Regions from separate parts of the Cognaticolwellia beringensis genome, predicted to be linked through region 2. Evidence: predicted binding sites of a transcription regulator. Region 2 holds the regulator's gene; the other holds the start of a gene.

Region 1 (8,143 bases), 710 kb from region 2:
TCAAGGTGATAGTTTAGTTGCTGTAAAAGAATTAGAGCGAGCGCATTCATTAAATTACGACGGTAATAAAGTTGTACCATTACTCGCTAGGGCTTATTTGCTAGCTGAAAGCTATGAAGATATTTCAAGTTTAGATGACGACGGTAAAGACTTAGTTATTGACAGTAAAATTAAATTCTTAGCCTTTAAAAGTATTGCTGCTGTACTTAGCGAAAAATTTGAATTAGCTCAAGAGCTTACCCTGCAAATAATCTCGTTGTCTGAGACCAACTCCTATTCTCTGTTAGCTAGTGCTTATGTTAACTTTGCCGAAAATAATAATGAACAAGCACTTTCTTTAGTATCAAAAGCCTTACTAGCTGACTCTGAAAATATTGATGCCTTTTTGTTAAAAGGTCATGTCTCTTTTGCTTTAAATAAATTTGCCAGTGCGGCAGAAAATTACAAGAAATATAATGAATTACAGCCAAAAGTGGGCGTAACAAAATTATTTATTGCTAATTCATTATTACGTGACAATCAATATGATGAAGCTGAAAAATATGCTGATGATATTCTTGCATCTATCAGTGAGCAACCGCTAGCAAATTATATAAAAGCCGTGGCGATGTTCGAAAAAAAGGACTATACCAATGCAAAGTCGCATGCAGAAACGGCGCTTAATCAAAACTATAATTTACCCGTTTTAAAATTAATTGCCGGTACAAGTGCATTTAATTTAAATAATTATGAAAGCGCATATCATCATTTAAACGTTATTGTAAAACAAATGCCAGCTAATCATTATTCAAGGAAAATATTGGCGATAAGCCAACTTCAGTTGGGGTTAATTGATGATATAAATGAAACACTCATTGGTTTTAACGCGACGACTTCTGAAGAAGTACGTTTTTTATCTAGCTTGAGCTTTCAACTGGCAGAACTAGGCGCCCTTGACGAAGCTAAAGTTATAGCAAAACAAGCTAATGAGAATGCAACCGAGTCGAATGCTGAGCAAAGTGTGCGTAGTGGCATATTAAAATTAATGACCAATGATCCTTCTGGGGTTGAAGATTTAGAATTAGCGCTGGAAGCAAACCCAAATCTTGAAGGTGCAGAGCTTGCAATTGCCTTTGCGGCATTACAAACAGGTGATTACGATAAAGCACTTAAAGTTGCTAAGAAATGGCAAGAAAAGCAGCCTGACATCGCGGGTAGTTATAATATGCTTGCGGCTGTTTATATTGCACAACAAAAAAATGAGCTAGCTACCCAAGCATTACAAACAAGTTTACTCAAAGATGCCAATAATCTATATGCGCTTACTGAGTTAGCGAAACTTAATTTTACTGAGGGTAATAAAATTGACGCTGAAAAATACGCCCTGCGTGCGGTTGATCAGTATCCAGACAATGCTAAGGCTTTGCGCTATTACTATGCTTCAAAACCTGATGAACAAGCTTTAGCTAAAATTGAACAGGCTTATCAAAAAAGTAGCGATAATATTGCATTAAGTTTGTTATATATTGACGCGCTTATTAATTCAAACGATTTGACCCAAGCGTTAGTTATTGCTAATGGTATGGAAAGCAGTGTTAAAACACCTAAAAAATTATGGTTACAGCGTATTTCGATTTATAAAAAACAACAGAATGAGCTGCAATTAATTACCACGATTGAAGAATGGTTAAAGGCTAATCCTTATCATATTGAACCTGTGTTAATGATCTCTGATTATTACGTTAACCAAAGACAAATAGACAAGGCATTACCGTATCTCGATAAAGCGTTGTCTGATCATCAGAAAGACAGCTTAATTATTAAATTGGTAAAAGTTCAATTGCTATTGGACATCAATAAGCTGTTTGAAGCCAAAAAACTTTTTCAAGATCCTCAGTTGCAGAGTGTTAAATCTGAGGTGAAATCAGGACTAGAAGGACGTATCGCTTTTCTCGAAAAAGACTTTACCAAGGCTGTTGAAAAGCTTACTCATTTTTATCAAGCTTATCCATCACGTAAAAATGTGGTCTTACTTTCACTAGCGTATATAGCTGATAATCAAGCGGTACAAGCACAGCAAATTCTGCGGGAGTATTTGGCAAAAAATGAGCAAGACGACCAAGTTCGAATGATGTTGGCTGATAGCTATCTAACTACAGAGGTTGAAAAAGCTATTTTAACTTACGAAAAAATTATTATTAATGAACCTAATAATGTCATTGTTCTAAATAATCTTTCATGGCTATACTTGGAAAAAGGCGAATTAGACAAAGCACAATTACACTCTAAAGCCGCGATTGATCTTGCTCCTGAAAATCCAAATGTTATTGATACGCGTGGTATGGTTCTATTAAAGTCGGGTAAAAATGTAGAAGCATGGAAAAAATTATCAGAGGCATATAAGTTGTCTAATGGTAAGGATATATCAATAGCGTTGAATTACGCAGAAGCGTTACTCGCAAATAAACGAAATCAGGATGCTGCTAAATTGTTGATAAAAATTAAAGTTAACAGCATTGATGATATGAATCGTAAGAATAAATTAATGGCATTAGCAATTTAGTTGATCAAATAACTGATCATTAGAGGGTTTTTGCCAGGTATATAATACAGGACGACTAATGTACTTAATAAATAGAAGTAAGAAAATCATTCCATTGTTGGCGTTTACGATTGCAGTAGCAGGTTGTAGTGGGCAAAAAAGTGATGAAGAATATTTAACACTCGCTAAAGCGTCCATCGCACAAGGCGAGGCTAACGCAGCGATTATTAACTTAAAAAACCTATTGAGTGCTAATGCACAAAACGTCGAAGGACGATTTTTATTAGGCAAGTCGTACTTAAATCTAGGTTTGTGGATTTCAGCAGAGAAAGAACTGGAGCGTGTTTATAAAAAAGGATATGACACCGCGCTTGTTATCCCTTTATTGGCTAAAGCTTATTATCACTTAGGCGATTTAGCCGGCTTAGAAGCGTTGTTGATTCAGTTGGACTCATTCTCTGAAGAAACTCAAGCGATATTAAAAACTTTTACAGCAATAGCTTACATTAAAGAAGAGAGTATTGAGCAAGGTATTATATATTTATACGATGTAGTTGAAGTTGATTATGACTCTAAATATACCGAGCTCAGTAAAGCGTGGAAGCAGGGGATGGATAATAACATTAGCCAAGCCATTGCCACTGTCGACAGTATTTTAATTAACTCGCCAGAATTTGCAGAAGCGATAGAGTATAAAGCTTACTTGTTCTTTAAAGAGCAAGAGATGGCACAAGCAGCAGAATACTTTGGAAAATATATCGTTTTACATCCTCAAGCACATGAATTACGCATGATGTATGCAATGGCATTAGTGTATTCAGAGAAATATAAAGCTGCAGAGCAGCAAGTTGATTTACTATTGGTGGGGTTACCAAATAATCCTAAGCTTAATGAAATGAAGGCTCAAACTCGCTTCGCCTTGAACGATTATGAGCAAGCCAAGCGATATGCGGAAATTGCGCTTAGGGGTAATAACAGTTCTGTACTTGCTAAAGTTATTGCTGGTGTAAGTGCATTTCAATTAAATCAATTAGAGGTAGCCTATTCACAATTGAATTCAGTAAGTAATGACTTAAGCTACCAGCACCCAGCTAAAAAATTACTGAATGCGCTGAAATTTCAATTAGGTTACGAACAAGATGTTTTTGCAGAGCTGTCTAATGTATCCAATGATCAAGTTGACTTGGAAACATTAGGTATTTCGGCTAGTGAATTATTTAGGTTAGGCAAAGTTGCTGAAGCGAATGCACTCCTGGCTAAGGCGGCTGAAACTGCTCCTGATAATGCTGATGTACTTTATCAACAGGGAGCTTTAAAGTTTTTTTCTGGAGATAATTCTGCAGCAGGTTATTTTGAAAAAGCGTTAGAGAAAAACCCAGAGCTAGAGTCTGCGATGTCGATGCTGTTATTAGAAAGGTTAAAAGTTAATGATTTCGAGAAAGCTCTTGAAATTGCCAATAATATAGCTAAAGACAACCCTGAATTATCACTCTCTTATAAAGGAATAATCTATGTTCGTAAGAACGAGTTAGATAATGCTAAAAAAGCCTTCGAGCAAGTTTTAACGATAAACGAAAATAATACAGGCGCTTACTTCAAGCTTGGCCAAGTGTATGAATTAGAAAAAAACTTTGAGGCTGCGATCAAGCAATATCAAAAATCCCTGAACTTAAATATAAATTTACCATTGGTTGTTTCAGCGCTATTAAGAATAGGGCAAGACGTAGAGCATAGAGATAGTGTGAGAAGTTACTTTGAGCAGTTTGTAAAAACAAATAACAGTGAATTTTTATCGCATATCTATCTAACGGCTTTTTATATTGTAAAAGGTGAATTAGACACTGCTGAGAGTATTGTAAGTCAAGGACTTGTGCGTTTACCTAATAATATTCAGTTGTTGATGCTTAAAGGCAAAGTGCAAGCGAATAATAAACATTATGATGATGCGATTGAAAGCTTTAACAAAGTGCTAAAGTTAAATGCTTTTAGTCCTGAAACTTTGATTGCAAAGTCTAATGTATTAGAGCTTAAAGGAAGTTTTTCTGATGCTATTGAAGTACAGAAAAAGGGTGTTGCGCTAATGCCTAATTCCCCTGTTCATAAGTTACAGCTGGCGCAGTTATATATTAAAAATAATGATTTAAAGAATGCATCAGAAATTTTAACTGAACTACAATTGTCAGACAAACCCAACATTCATATAGAACGTTTAATTGGCAAAGTGGCTTTTTTAAATAATGATTTTTCAAAAGCACATCATATCTTAGCTGAAGTGGTTAAAACAATTAATTCTGAAGAAGTTATATTCCAATTGTCGACATCATTACAACAGTTAAATCGCTCAGTAGAGGCTTTGGCTGTTATCGAACGCTATAAAAAGTCGGGTAAAGCACACAATACTTTAGATTTGGAATTGAAATATGCTGAGTTGTTAGAAAAAGAGCAGCCTAATAAAGCATTGCAAGTTTACATGAAGATATTAGATAAATCTGATCGACATTATTCAATGCTAAATAACGCGGCGATGCTATTCTTGAAACAAGGAAACCATCAACAAGCGATTAATTATGCACGTGAGGCATTAGCTGCAGTGCCGGATAATAGTTCGGTACAAAATACATTGGGATTAACACTTTTAGCCGTTGGCCAAAACAAAGAAGCTGAAAGACATTTACAGCAAGCGTCTACGGCTAATCAACATAATGCTAATTATAAAGTACATTTGGCTCAAGCATTATTTGCTAATGGTAAAGCCGATAAAGCAAAATCGTCAATGCTTAATATGAATAGTAAAGAATTGAATGACTTTACCTTACCTAGGTATCAAGCTTTAACTAAAATACTTGGTATAAACTGATGGAAAAGTGTCAAGATATTTTACATAAAGGCTACGCGACTAAAACAGGAGCTTCTTAAGTTGCTGATAAGCTAGTAGTTATTAAACTTGGCACATAGAATGCATTTACTTAGGATAGAACTTAAATGGAGAATTTGAAATGAAAAAATTATTTACAGCAACGCTAGTTACTTTAGCTTTCGCAGGCACAGCAACAGCTGACGAAATTTATATCGATAATGGTGCTAATTACGGTGGCAATGCTAATACGGCTGCTGGTGACAACACTACAGGTTGGAAAGAAGAGCTTAAATTAGTTTATAAATCCAACTCAATTGTTAAAGATGTTGATGGTGATCAAACTATAAGTGTTGGTGATACAATCACTTCACAAGGTGGTTTTGTTGGTACTAATGCTATTAATGAAAACTTTGTTACTGCGATGACTCCAGGACAAACTTTCGGTGGACCTAGCAACAATGGTTATGAAGCCGACTGGTTATTAAGCTTTCGTTTCAGCGACCTAATGGGTACTTTTAACGGTTCTGATTTTATTTACAGTTCAGGTACTATTGATTGGATTTTATTTGATGCATCTGAAGGTTATACCGGTGCTGCATTAGGTAATGAAGTTCATTTATTTTCAACTACTGTAACGGGTCATACTTCAGTTCCGGGTAATCAACAATTTACTGGTACTGTTGGTAATTTTGGTCTTGGAATGGTTAATGGTATTCCTGTTGGCGATATGTTTAACATCAAGTATGGTTCATCATCGTTAACCCTTGGAGAGTATGAAGCTACAACCGGTTTACCAGTACGTTTCACTATTGATCAAAATACACAAAGTCCAAATGTGACAGGTTATAACGCAGCAACACAAGAGTTTACTCTTGAAGGTGGGCATAACGCTGCTTTACAATTTCAAGTTCCAGAGCCAACTACTCTAGCTATTTTAGGTTTAGGTTTATTAGGTTTTGCTGGCGCATCACGTCGCAAGTCTTAATTTAACTAAACGTTAAAAAACCGCCTTTTGGCGGTTTTTTTATGTCTAAAATTTATAAGCTAATAATCGGCATAGATATATCATACTGAATGACAGCCTAATATGTCCTCTGGTTAAATTTTACTTATAGCTATAAGTTAATGTATCTCAGAGTCAGTGAGTCGTGATTTAACGCTTATTCTGACTGAGTGGTAGCATACGTACATTTTTTGTATTACTAAGATAATACGTTCTTGCTGTGTTTCTGTAGAGTTTAATTTACGTATATCAGACCTGATAATTAATATACCAAGTTGATTAATTCGACTTTCATTTTTAAAAGGTTAAAAGATTACTTTGACTGTGTAGGTGTTGGGGGATATAGATAAGTTAATAGTAACGACTCAGCTAGATTTTATTATCTAGCTGATTAGTATAAGTAGTAACAATAGAACAAGTAACTAATCAAATAGGTTATTTACTGTTATCAATAATACCTTTAAAGACTTTAAACATATAACGCTGTAATGGATTTCTGTTGCCAAAAGGACGCCATGTTTTGACAGTTTTATTCAGGTAAGCGTCAAAGTGTAAGCCTCGGGGCGCGCAGATAACCTCGCCCCTGTTTAAAATTATTTTAAGAGCATTTGTACAAAGTACACCTGCTGCTAAAGAAATGCCCATGCATGTTGAAGGTACTTTCTTTTTAAAGAAGTTAACTGAGGTTCTTTGTGCAAGATAATGGCGTTGTAAACATGCTGGCGCTACACCAACGACAAATTTGACAATATTATCTGCAAAAACCTCTGCTTTTTCTTCTTCCGTAGCATTAGCTGCAGGATCTTCGATGTTAAAATAATCATCGAACGACATTTTACCTGGCATGAAGACCAAGAAAGCAGTTCCCATTCCAAGAGGGGCTGCGGTAATCGTTGGGATACCTTTTTCATAGCATCGTCGAAAAACCTTTCTACGTATTTCTAAAGCGAAGATATCTAAACTGTCGATGTAGATATCAACATCCTGTAAAAACTCTTCTAAATTATCTTCTGAAATGCCTTGATTAAAGTTGGTTATTTCAGCTTCAGGATTGATGCCACGGATAGTTTCTTCCATTACGGCTGATTTAGCTTTACCAATAGTCGACATGTTTGCGCCAGATTGGCGATTAAAGTTGGCGACATCATAATCATCCAAATCCGAAATATTAAATTTACCTATGCCTAAGCGTGATAACACCACTGCATGATCGCCACCAACACCACCTAATCCGCCAATAGCAACTTTAGTATTACGTAACTTTTGCTGTTCGTCGTCGGTAACCCAACCAATATTTCTTGAAAATGCTTCTTCATAATTAAACATATTAATCTCTATTTTGTTCATTCATAGACAAGAACAAAGGACCACTTAAATGTGGCTGCTTAAGTCTACATCTGGAATGTTAAATGGAGTGTCCTTACCAAATTTAACAAATTTAATTTGCTCAGCCATCTCTTTATGAATTATGGCGTATAACTCTTCAAGCTGTTCAGTCAACTCTTTATGGAAATCTTGTTCGTCCAAATAGAACATGGCACGCTTACCATGATAGTCCATGTCATCACCTATTTGTTGAAACGGTAAGCCAAAGCGCTTTAATCGTCGATTAAGTCGAGGCTCCATCATAACAACCATACCTTGGTGTTGACATAAGCTTGCTAAGGCAATACCACTTAAATAAAGCCCCATGGCGATATTAGGAAAATTGCGACGCTCTTCTTCAGTGAATACAGTGTCGGGCTTAATATTATTAAGTACA
Region 2 (8,143 bases):
TATTTTACCTGATGTAAACTTTAACCCAGAAAGCTAAACAGTCCCTATTATGAAAGAGTATTATTAAAGTTATATTAAATAATATCAAATGAGAAAAAATTCGACTATTTGGATGATTCAGGCAAAGCGACTAAGGAGGCAACGCCGAGAATGAATATGTTTGAGAAATATCGTTTGTGCTAAATTCTCAAATGTAGCGTAAGTTAGCTAATTCATTTTTCCAATGAGTATTTAATATTAATAATTATCCGCGTTGAGTTTACCGTAATTTATCAGTTTTCGCAGCTTTTTTATTAACTTAAGAGCAAACAGAAATACGATAAATACTGTGATTCCTATTCAGCTTCATCAAACCTGTTACTAAAGAGTTGGCAAATTTCTTCTAATGCTATTTCGGCATCTACCCCTGAAGCAATTACCTTGACGGTTTTACCTTGTGCGCCGGCGAGTAGCATTAAGCCCATTATACTGTTCGCGTCTGCACGGTTTTCGTCTAACTCAATAGTCACTTTAGCGGTAAACTTTTGGCTCAATTGTGCAAGTTTAGAAGCCGCACGGGCATGTAGGCCAAGTTTATTAATGATAAGTACTTTCCGGCTTGCTTGTGCGCTCATGGTAATTTACGTACTTGCAGTAGTAGGTAAGTCACGATGACGTGATTGCACATCTTTACGTTCTTTACGCATATTATTTGCCAGTATTTCGGCAATATATACCGAACGGTGCATGCCGCCAGTACAACCAATCGCAATGGTAATATAACTGCGATTATTTCGTTCTAGATGCGGTAACCAAGTCATCATAAAACTGTTGATTTGCCAAATAAACTTAGTCACTATCGGTTGGCTTGCAAGGAAGTCTTGTACCGGTTTATCTAACCCTGTGAAGCCCTTTAGTTCTTTATCCCAAAATGGGTTTGGTAAAAAACGCGCATCAAAAACATAGTCAGCATCTTGTGGTACGCCATGTTTAAAACCAAATGACTCAAAGACAACGACCATAGAGCCAGATTTTTTCCCCAAAATTCGCTCTCTAACTAAGTCCGCTAGTTGATGTGGCGTAAGTTGGCTAGTATTGATATATAAGTGTGCTCGACTGGCGATTGGCTCAAGGAGCTTTTTCTCTAGGGCAATGGCTTGGTCTAAGGCAATATTTTGTTTAATCAACGGATGTAAGCGTCGCGTTTCACTGAATCGACGAATAAGATCACTATCATCCGCATCTAAATAAAGTAAGCTTAATTCAACCGCATTAGGCATATATTCAATGATTTCAGGTACATCATTAGGATCAGCTGGTAAGTTTCGTACATCGAGACTCACAGCTACATTCTCATAATCGTTAATCACTGTATGGATGAGAGCAGGTAATAAGTTGACAGGGATATTATCAACACAATAGTAGCCTAAATCCTCTAACACTCGCAGTGCAACACTTTTACCTGACCCTGAACGGCCACTGACTATAATTAGCTTCATCTGTGTTTAGCTCGCTTGTTGGATTAACTGATACAGTGCTTGGTTACTTTCGCATTTTCGTACTTGCTTGCAAAATTGCTTGTTACGAAAAATTTTTGCGATGCTCTGCAATGTACTGAGGTGGTTTTGACATTCTTCTTCAGGCACAAATAAGGCAATAAAAATATCAACTGGGCGATGATCAATAGCATCAAAATCAATTGCTTCTTCTGTGGTTATTACTACGGCAATGGGCTGTGTAGCATTTTCCAAACGACCATGCGGTATAGCAATGCCATTACCTATGCCAGTTGACCCCATTCTTTCACGTTTAACTAGGCTTTCTAAGAGTTGAAATGTGTCATGGTCTGCCAATTTATCGGCGGCCAGGCTACTTAAGTATTCTAGAATACGTTTTTTACTGGAGCCCGGTGCTGCACAAATAGTGCAGTCCGGGGATAAAATGTCTTGCAACTTCATAAACTTATAAAACCTAAAGCGACTGAGCGCTAATGCTTGTTAATTTTGCCTTTGTATTTCAGGATTTGGCGATCTAGCTTATCAATTAATGCATCAATTGATGCATACATATCATTATGCTCGGCCTTCGCGTGAACCTCTGAGCCACTTAAGTGCACAGTAGATTCGGCAATCTGATTCAATTTTTCTACGGTTAATACGACATGTACATTATTAATATGCTCAAAATGACGTTCTAGCTTTTCAAACTTGCCATTAACATAATCACGTAATGAGTCGGTAACATCGACATGGTGTCCAGTAAGATTAATTTGCATATGCTTCATTCCTCTTTTTTGGTGAATAAGACTGCCTACAATAGGCTTTTACGTTGATTTGACGGCGGTATAGAGAGCGACTCTCGATACTTGGCAATGGTTCTCCTTGCTACTTTTATACCTTGTTCAGCTAATATATCTGCGATTTTACTGTCGCTTAATGGCTTTGCGGGTATTTCAGCGGCAACAAGCTTTTTAATTAATTCACGAATAGCAGTTGAAGAACACTCACCGCCATTTTCAGTACTTACGTGGCTAGAGAAAAAGTATTTAAGCTCAAAAATGCCTCTGGGTGTGTGCATATATTTTTGTGTGGTAACACGAGAGATGGTTGATTCATGCATGTCCACAGCTTCTGCAATATCATTTAATACCATAGGTCGCATAGCCTCAGGCCCATGTTCAAAGAAACCTTGTTGGCGTTGTACAATGCAATTTGAAACTTTTAATAAGGTATCATTGCGACTTTCTAAGCTTTTGATAAACCATTTTGCTTCTTGTAAATTCGAGCGAATAAATTGGCTATCAGCAGACGACTTCATAGACCTAGACATGGCAGCATATTGTTGATTCACTGATAATTTAGGTGCAGTATCAGGATTAAGCTCTACCGTCCAGCGGCCGTTTTTCTTCTCAACAGATACATCAGGAATCACATATTGCTCTTCACTTTTGATGACACTATCGCCTGGACGAGGATCTAACGATTGGATCAAGCGAATAACTTCGCGCAATTGATCTTCTTTGATGCGTAATTTACGCATCAGTTGTCGATAATCACGATTACCAAGCAAGTCAATGTGTTCAGTTACGGCTAATTTACTTTCAGCTAGCCAAGGCGTATCTTTCGCAAATTGATTGAGCTGGATAAGCAAACACTCAGGAATTGAACGAGCAGCCACGCCAACGGGATCAAAAACGTTAATTCGTTTAAGTACCACTTCAACTTCATCGAGTTCTACATCGTCTATACCAACGCTTTCTAATATCTCATCTGCGGTAACCGTTAAGTAACCTGCTTCATCTATAGCTTCAATAATGGCGATGGCAATGGTTCTGTCGGTATCGCTAAATGGCGTAAGTTCCATCTGCCAAATAAGATGGTCTTGCAGTGAATCTTTCGTTTCACCCTGATAAGTATAATCTTCAGATGCGTGACCAACACCGCCGCTGCTCGCACTGGCACTGAAGTTATCATCCCAAGTGCTATCACTGTTTAATTCTTCGGGAATATCGGTTTTAGCTAAACCTTCGGATGAGCTAATCTCATCGATACTCGGGGCAGAATCCTCACTACCATCAGACGAAGACATTTCTTTCGTTTCGCCAACACTAGCGGAGTAACCTTCTTCTAAGTGATCTGGGGTGCTTTCTGAGTTACTTTCAAAAGATTCATCAACTTCAAGCAAGGGGTTACTTTCGAGTGCTTCTTGAATTTCTTGCTGGAGATCCAGAGTCGATAATTGCAGTAGCTTGATCGCCTGCTGCAATTGCGGGGTCATCGTTAATTGTTGTCCGATACGGAGTTGCAAAGTAGGACGCATTTACGTTTTCATTTCCCTGTTGAAATACATTATTGTTATACCGCTTTAGTCTGTTATTCACTATAGCGTGAATTGTTCACCAAGGTATACATCTCTTACATGTTGATTTGCAAGTATTTGATTCGAATTACCTTCAGCGATCAGTTCACCATGACTAACGATATAAGCATGTTCACAGACATCGAGTGTTTCTCGTACATTATGATCAGTGATCAGAATACCAATGCCACGTTCTTTTAAGTGTAGGATAATTTTTTTTATATCACCTACTGAAATTGGGTCAACACCAGCAAAAGGTTCATCAAGGAGAATAAATTTAGGGTCTGCCGCTAAAGCACGTGCTATTTCAACACGTCGGCGTTCACCGCCAGATAAACTCATACCTAAGTTATCCTTGATATGACCGATGTTGAACTCTTCTAATAAATGTTCAAGTTTTTCTTCTCGTTCAACATCGCTCAGGGTTTTACGCGTTTGTAAAATGGCCATAATGTTGTCATAAACAGACAATTTGCGAAAAATTGAAGCTTCTTGTGGTAAATAGCCGATGCCCTTACGCGCACGTTCGTGCATGGGTAACAAAGTTAAATCTTCACCATTTAAAACAATTGAGCCACTGTCGTTATTGACTAAGCCAACAATCATATAAAAGGAGGTGGTTTTACCCGCGCCATTGGGACCTAATAAGCCAACAATTTGTCCTGCGGACACTTTCATACTGACGTTTTTAACGACTTTTCTGCCTTTGTAGGCTTTTGCAAGACCGGTTGCTGATAATGTTGAAGTTGACATTTACTCTTGCTTGTCCTTAGATTTTTTAGGCAGTTCAGTTTTATTTTTTGGCTGTAATACCGTTTCTACTTTAGCGTTATCTAAGCTTTCAGCATTGACATATTCGGTGTCAAAATTATAAGTGATTTTACTACCGCTAACTTCACTACCTTCTTGGCGCAGAAGTGCATTACCTGAAATGACCACGGTGTTCATACTGGGCTCATACCGGATTTCATTAGCTTGTAGGTTTATGGGGCTGCCATCTTGCAGCGTTTGCTCAAATGTCGCTGGTGAACCCTTGGCAATATAAATTTTGTTATCACTTTTATCTTCGGTAATTACCTGTACTAATTCAGCATGTATTGTTAGCGTGCCTTGAGCAATAATGACATTATCGATATAACTGAATATTTTGTTTTTCAGATCGGCAGCTTGTCGCGAAGAAGATATTTTAATTTCTTGTTCAACATTAAACTTTTCTGCGCTTACTGCTGGCACTAATAATGCGAAAGCGGTGAGGCAAATAAGGTTATTTTTTAATTTTTTTATAAATGGTTTGCACATGTTCAGTCAATGTCATCTGTGTTGTGTTTAAGTCTACAATTAATCCTGAGCCATACATAGTAAATCCTTTACCTAATATTAAGATAGTTTGCTCTGAGCTGATTATATTAGTTTTTAAATCCATTTCTAAATTTTTTCCGTGCACTTCCTGTATCAAACTTTCTTCATCAGTGGCGATTAAACGTACGCGGTTTTTCAATTTTACACGGTTATTATTATATAACGTGCCTTCATTGGCTGTTACTTGCCAAGTAGGTTTGTTGTTTTTTGGGTATAGGGTATATCTTGGGTATTCAAAGTGTGTGACCTCTAATTGAGCATAATGTTCCATCCGTTGTGCTTCTACATTATATGATAATGCACCGGTTGCTTTGTAAACATCGCTGTTGAGGTTTTCAGCAATAAATTCTGGATTAGTGGCATTGTCGAGGATACTACTGGTTTCTTTCTTAGCGCCATACCACTCAAGTAGACCATAAGTCGTTAACGCCAAAATAAATAAGGTTATTGTCGCAAGGGTGATGCGGTTCATATACTGGCACCCTTTGCATCGGCTAAAGTATGCTGACTTTGCATAATAAGGTCGCAAGTTTCGCGCACAGCACCAAAGCCACCTCGGGTATAGGTTGTGTAATCACAAAGATTTAAAATGGCAGGGTGCGCGTCATTAACCGCAATACTAAAACCAACATAGTTTAGGCATTCAAAATCTGGCATATCATCGCCGATGTAAGCAACTTGTTCAGGCGTTAGTTGTAAAGCGTCTATCATCGCTTTTAATGCAGGCAGTTTATTTTCTTCACCTTGCACTATGTGTTTAACGTTTAATGCCGTCATGCGTGTTTGGACGATATTAGATTTTCTGCCCGTGATCACGGCAACATCAACACCACTTGCCCCTAAAGCTTTAATGCCATAACCATCTTTGGTATGAAAGGCTTTTAGTTCTTCACCGTTATTGCCTAAGTAGATACGACCATCAGAAAAAACACCGTCAATGTCACAAACAAAAAGTTTAATTTTTTGCGCTTTTTGCCAAACACTTGGCGCTACTTTTCCGTATAAACTATCCAAATTACAGCACTCCTGATTTTAATAAGTCATGCATATTCATGGCACCAATGGGGTGATTATTATCGTCGACAATAATCAGGCCATTAATTTTTTTGTCTTCCATGATTTTTAATGCTTCAGCAGCAAGCATATCTTGCTTAGCTACAAGCGGATTTCTAGTCATTACGCTGGTAATGCTGTCTTGATGTATATTAATTTCTGCATCTAAAATACGGCGTAAATCACCATCAGTAAACAGGCCAACTAGGCTCTTGTTCACGTCAACAATCGCGGTCATGCCTAAGCCTTTTAGTGACATTTCGACTAACGCATCTTTTATCTTAGCAGCTTCTGTCACGGTTGGGAGGCGGTCATCTTTGTGCATGATATCGGCTAAGCGTAATAATAACCTTTTACCTAAGCTACCACCGGGGTGAGATAAAGCAAAATCGTCAGCGGTAAAGCCACGCGCATTCAATAAAGCAACCGCTAACGCGTCTCCCATGACTAACGTTGCTGTTGTGCTAGACGTTGGCGCTAATCCCAAAGGGCAAGCTTCTTGTGATACTTTTACACAAACGTGCGTATCGGCAAGTTTTGCTAGTGTTGATTCAGGTTTACCTGTCATGGCAATTATTTTGGCGCCAATACGCTTGAGTACGGGAATAATTGCCAGTACCTCGCCAGTCTCGCCAGAATTAGAAATGGTTAGTACCACATCATCAACGGTGACCATGCCGAGATCGCCATGGCTTGCTTCACCAGGGTGTACAAAAAATGAAGGGGTACCGGTACTTGCTAATGTTGCGGCAATTTTTCCGCCAATGTGGCCTGATTTACCCATACCAATAACGATGACACGGCCTCGGCAATTAAACATTAGCTCACAGGCTTTAGCGAAATCGTCGTCTATATATTGCGATAATTCGGCAATGGCTTGCTGTTCAATATTAATAACATTTAAGGCTAATTGTTTAAAATTTTTCATTGCTAAAGACCACTTTTTACACGTTGATTTGACTGAAAAGTAACACTTGATAACCAAAAAACACTGCTAATAATAGTAACCCTTTCGCGCGCGTGATGCGAAACTTTCCGCCACGACTGAAACATAGTAGGAACAATAAAAAGGTAGTTGCTAACATAAACGGAGCGTCGCGCACTGCGGCGGCATTATCAATATCACCTGGGGCGATTAGCCCTGCAAGTGACAATACCGCTAATATATTAAAAATATTTGAGCCAATAATATTACCTAAAGCAAGATCATCTTCTTTTTTAATAATGCTCATAATGCTAGCGGCTAACTCTGGCAAACTGGTACCAATGGCAATAACAGTTAGGCCAATAACGAGATCACTAATACCAAACGCTTTGGCAATAAATACGGATGAGTCAACCAGGTAGCTCGCACTTAAAGGCAGTAATATTATGCCGACAACTAACCAGATTATAGAGCTTTTGGTACTGACGCCGTCAGGCACTTCTTGCTCTGCTTCTAGTACCATTTTATCGTCAATAGGATTTTCTTTTGAGCGCTTTAACGTCACAAAGAGCAAAGTAGCGATATAAAGCACAAAGCCAATAATCAGTATTAAACCTTCATTGAAGCTAAAGTTACTATTGGCCAACATGTATGTCGCTATAGCGGTAATGATTAGAATCAGCGGTATTTCACGTTTAATAGTCGATGACGAAACTGATAATGGATGAAAAAGTGCTGTTAAGCCAAGCACTAAGGCAATATTGGTTATGTTTGAACCTATAGCATTACCAATAGCCGTGTCTGGATTTCCCTGTAAAGACGCAGTAGCGGCGATCATCATCTCAGGAGCCGAAGAGCCCATAGCGACAATCGTTAAGCCAATTATCATCGGAGATATACCAAGATTTCGTGCTAATGCTGAGGCACCAAATACAAATTTGTCTGCACTCCACACTAAAATAACTAGTG

Evidence for each region. The regulator sigma-54, encoded in region 2, starts transcription at its own class of promoters, with help from an activator protein. The targets are predictions, from matches to a motif close to GTTGGCACGNNNNTNGNNT.
Region 1: the regulator sigma-54 is predicted to act here: its motif matches at 5,465-5,483, upstream of B5D82_RS09645 (PEP-CTERM sorting domain-containing protein).

What each region holds. Positions count from the first base shown of each region.
Region 1 is NZ_CP020465.1:2,273,037-2,281,179, forward strand. It holds gene prsT (XrtA/PEP-CTERM system TPR-repeat protein PrsT) at 1-2,542, shown strand, start outside; gene prsT (XrtA/PEP-CTERM system TPR-repeat protein PrsT) at 2,601-5,378, shown strand; gene B5D82_RS09645 (PEP-CTERM sorting domain-containing protein) at 5,518-6,363, shown strand; gene B5D82_RS09650 (ThiF family adenylyltransferase) at 6,817-7,707, opposite strand; gene B5D82_RS09655 (PEP-CTERM/exosortase system-associated acyltransferase) at 7,753-8,143, opposite strand, start outside.
Region 2 is NZ_CP020465.1:1,568,019-1,576,161, reverse strand. It holds gene B5D82_RS06625 (HPr family phosphocarrier protein) at 336-614, opposite strand; gene rapZ (RNase adapter RapZ) at 621-1,478, opposite strand; gene ptsN (PTS IIA-like nitrogen regulatory protein PtsN) at 1,485-1,937, opposite strand; gene hpf (ribosome hibernation promoting factor) at 1,967-2,254, opposite strand; gene B5D82_RS06605 (RNA polymerase factor sigma-54) at 2,290-3,798, opposite strand; gene lptB (LPS export ABC transporter ATP-binding protein) at 3,859-4,590, opposite strand; gene lptA (lipopolysaccharide transport periplasmic protein LptA) at 4,591-5,070, opposite strand; gene lptC (LPS export ABC transporter periplasmic protein LptC) at 5,102-5,668, opposite strand; gene kdsC (3-deoxy-manno-octulosonate-8-phosphatase KdsC) at 5,665-6,210, opposite strand; gene B5D82_RS06580 (KpsF/GutQ family sugar-phosphate isomerase) at 6,212-7,177, opposite strand; gene B5D82_RS06575 (calcium/sodium antiporter) at 7,194-8,143, opposite strand, start outside.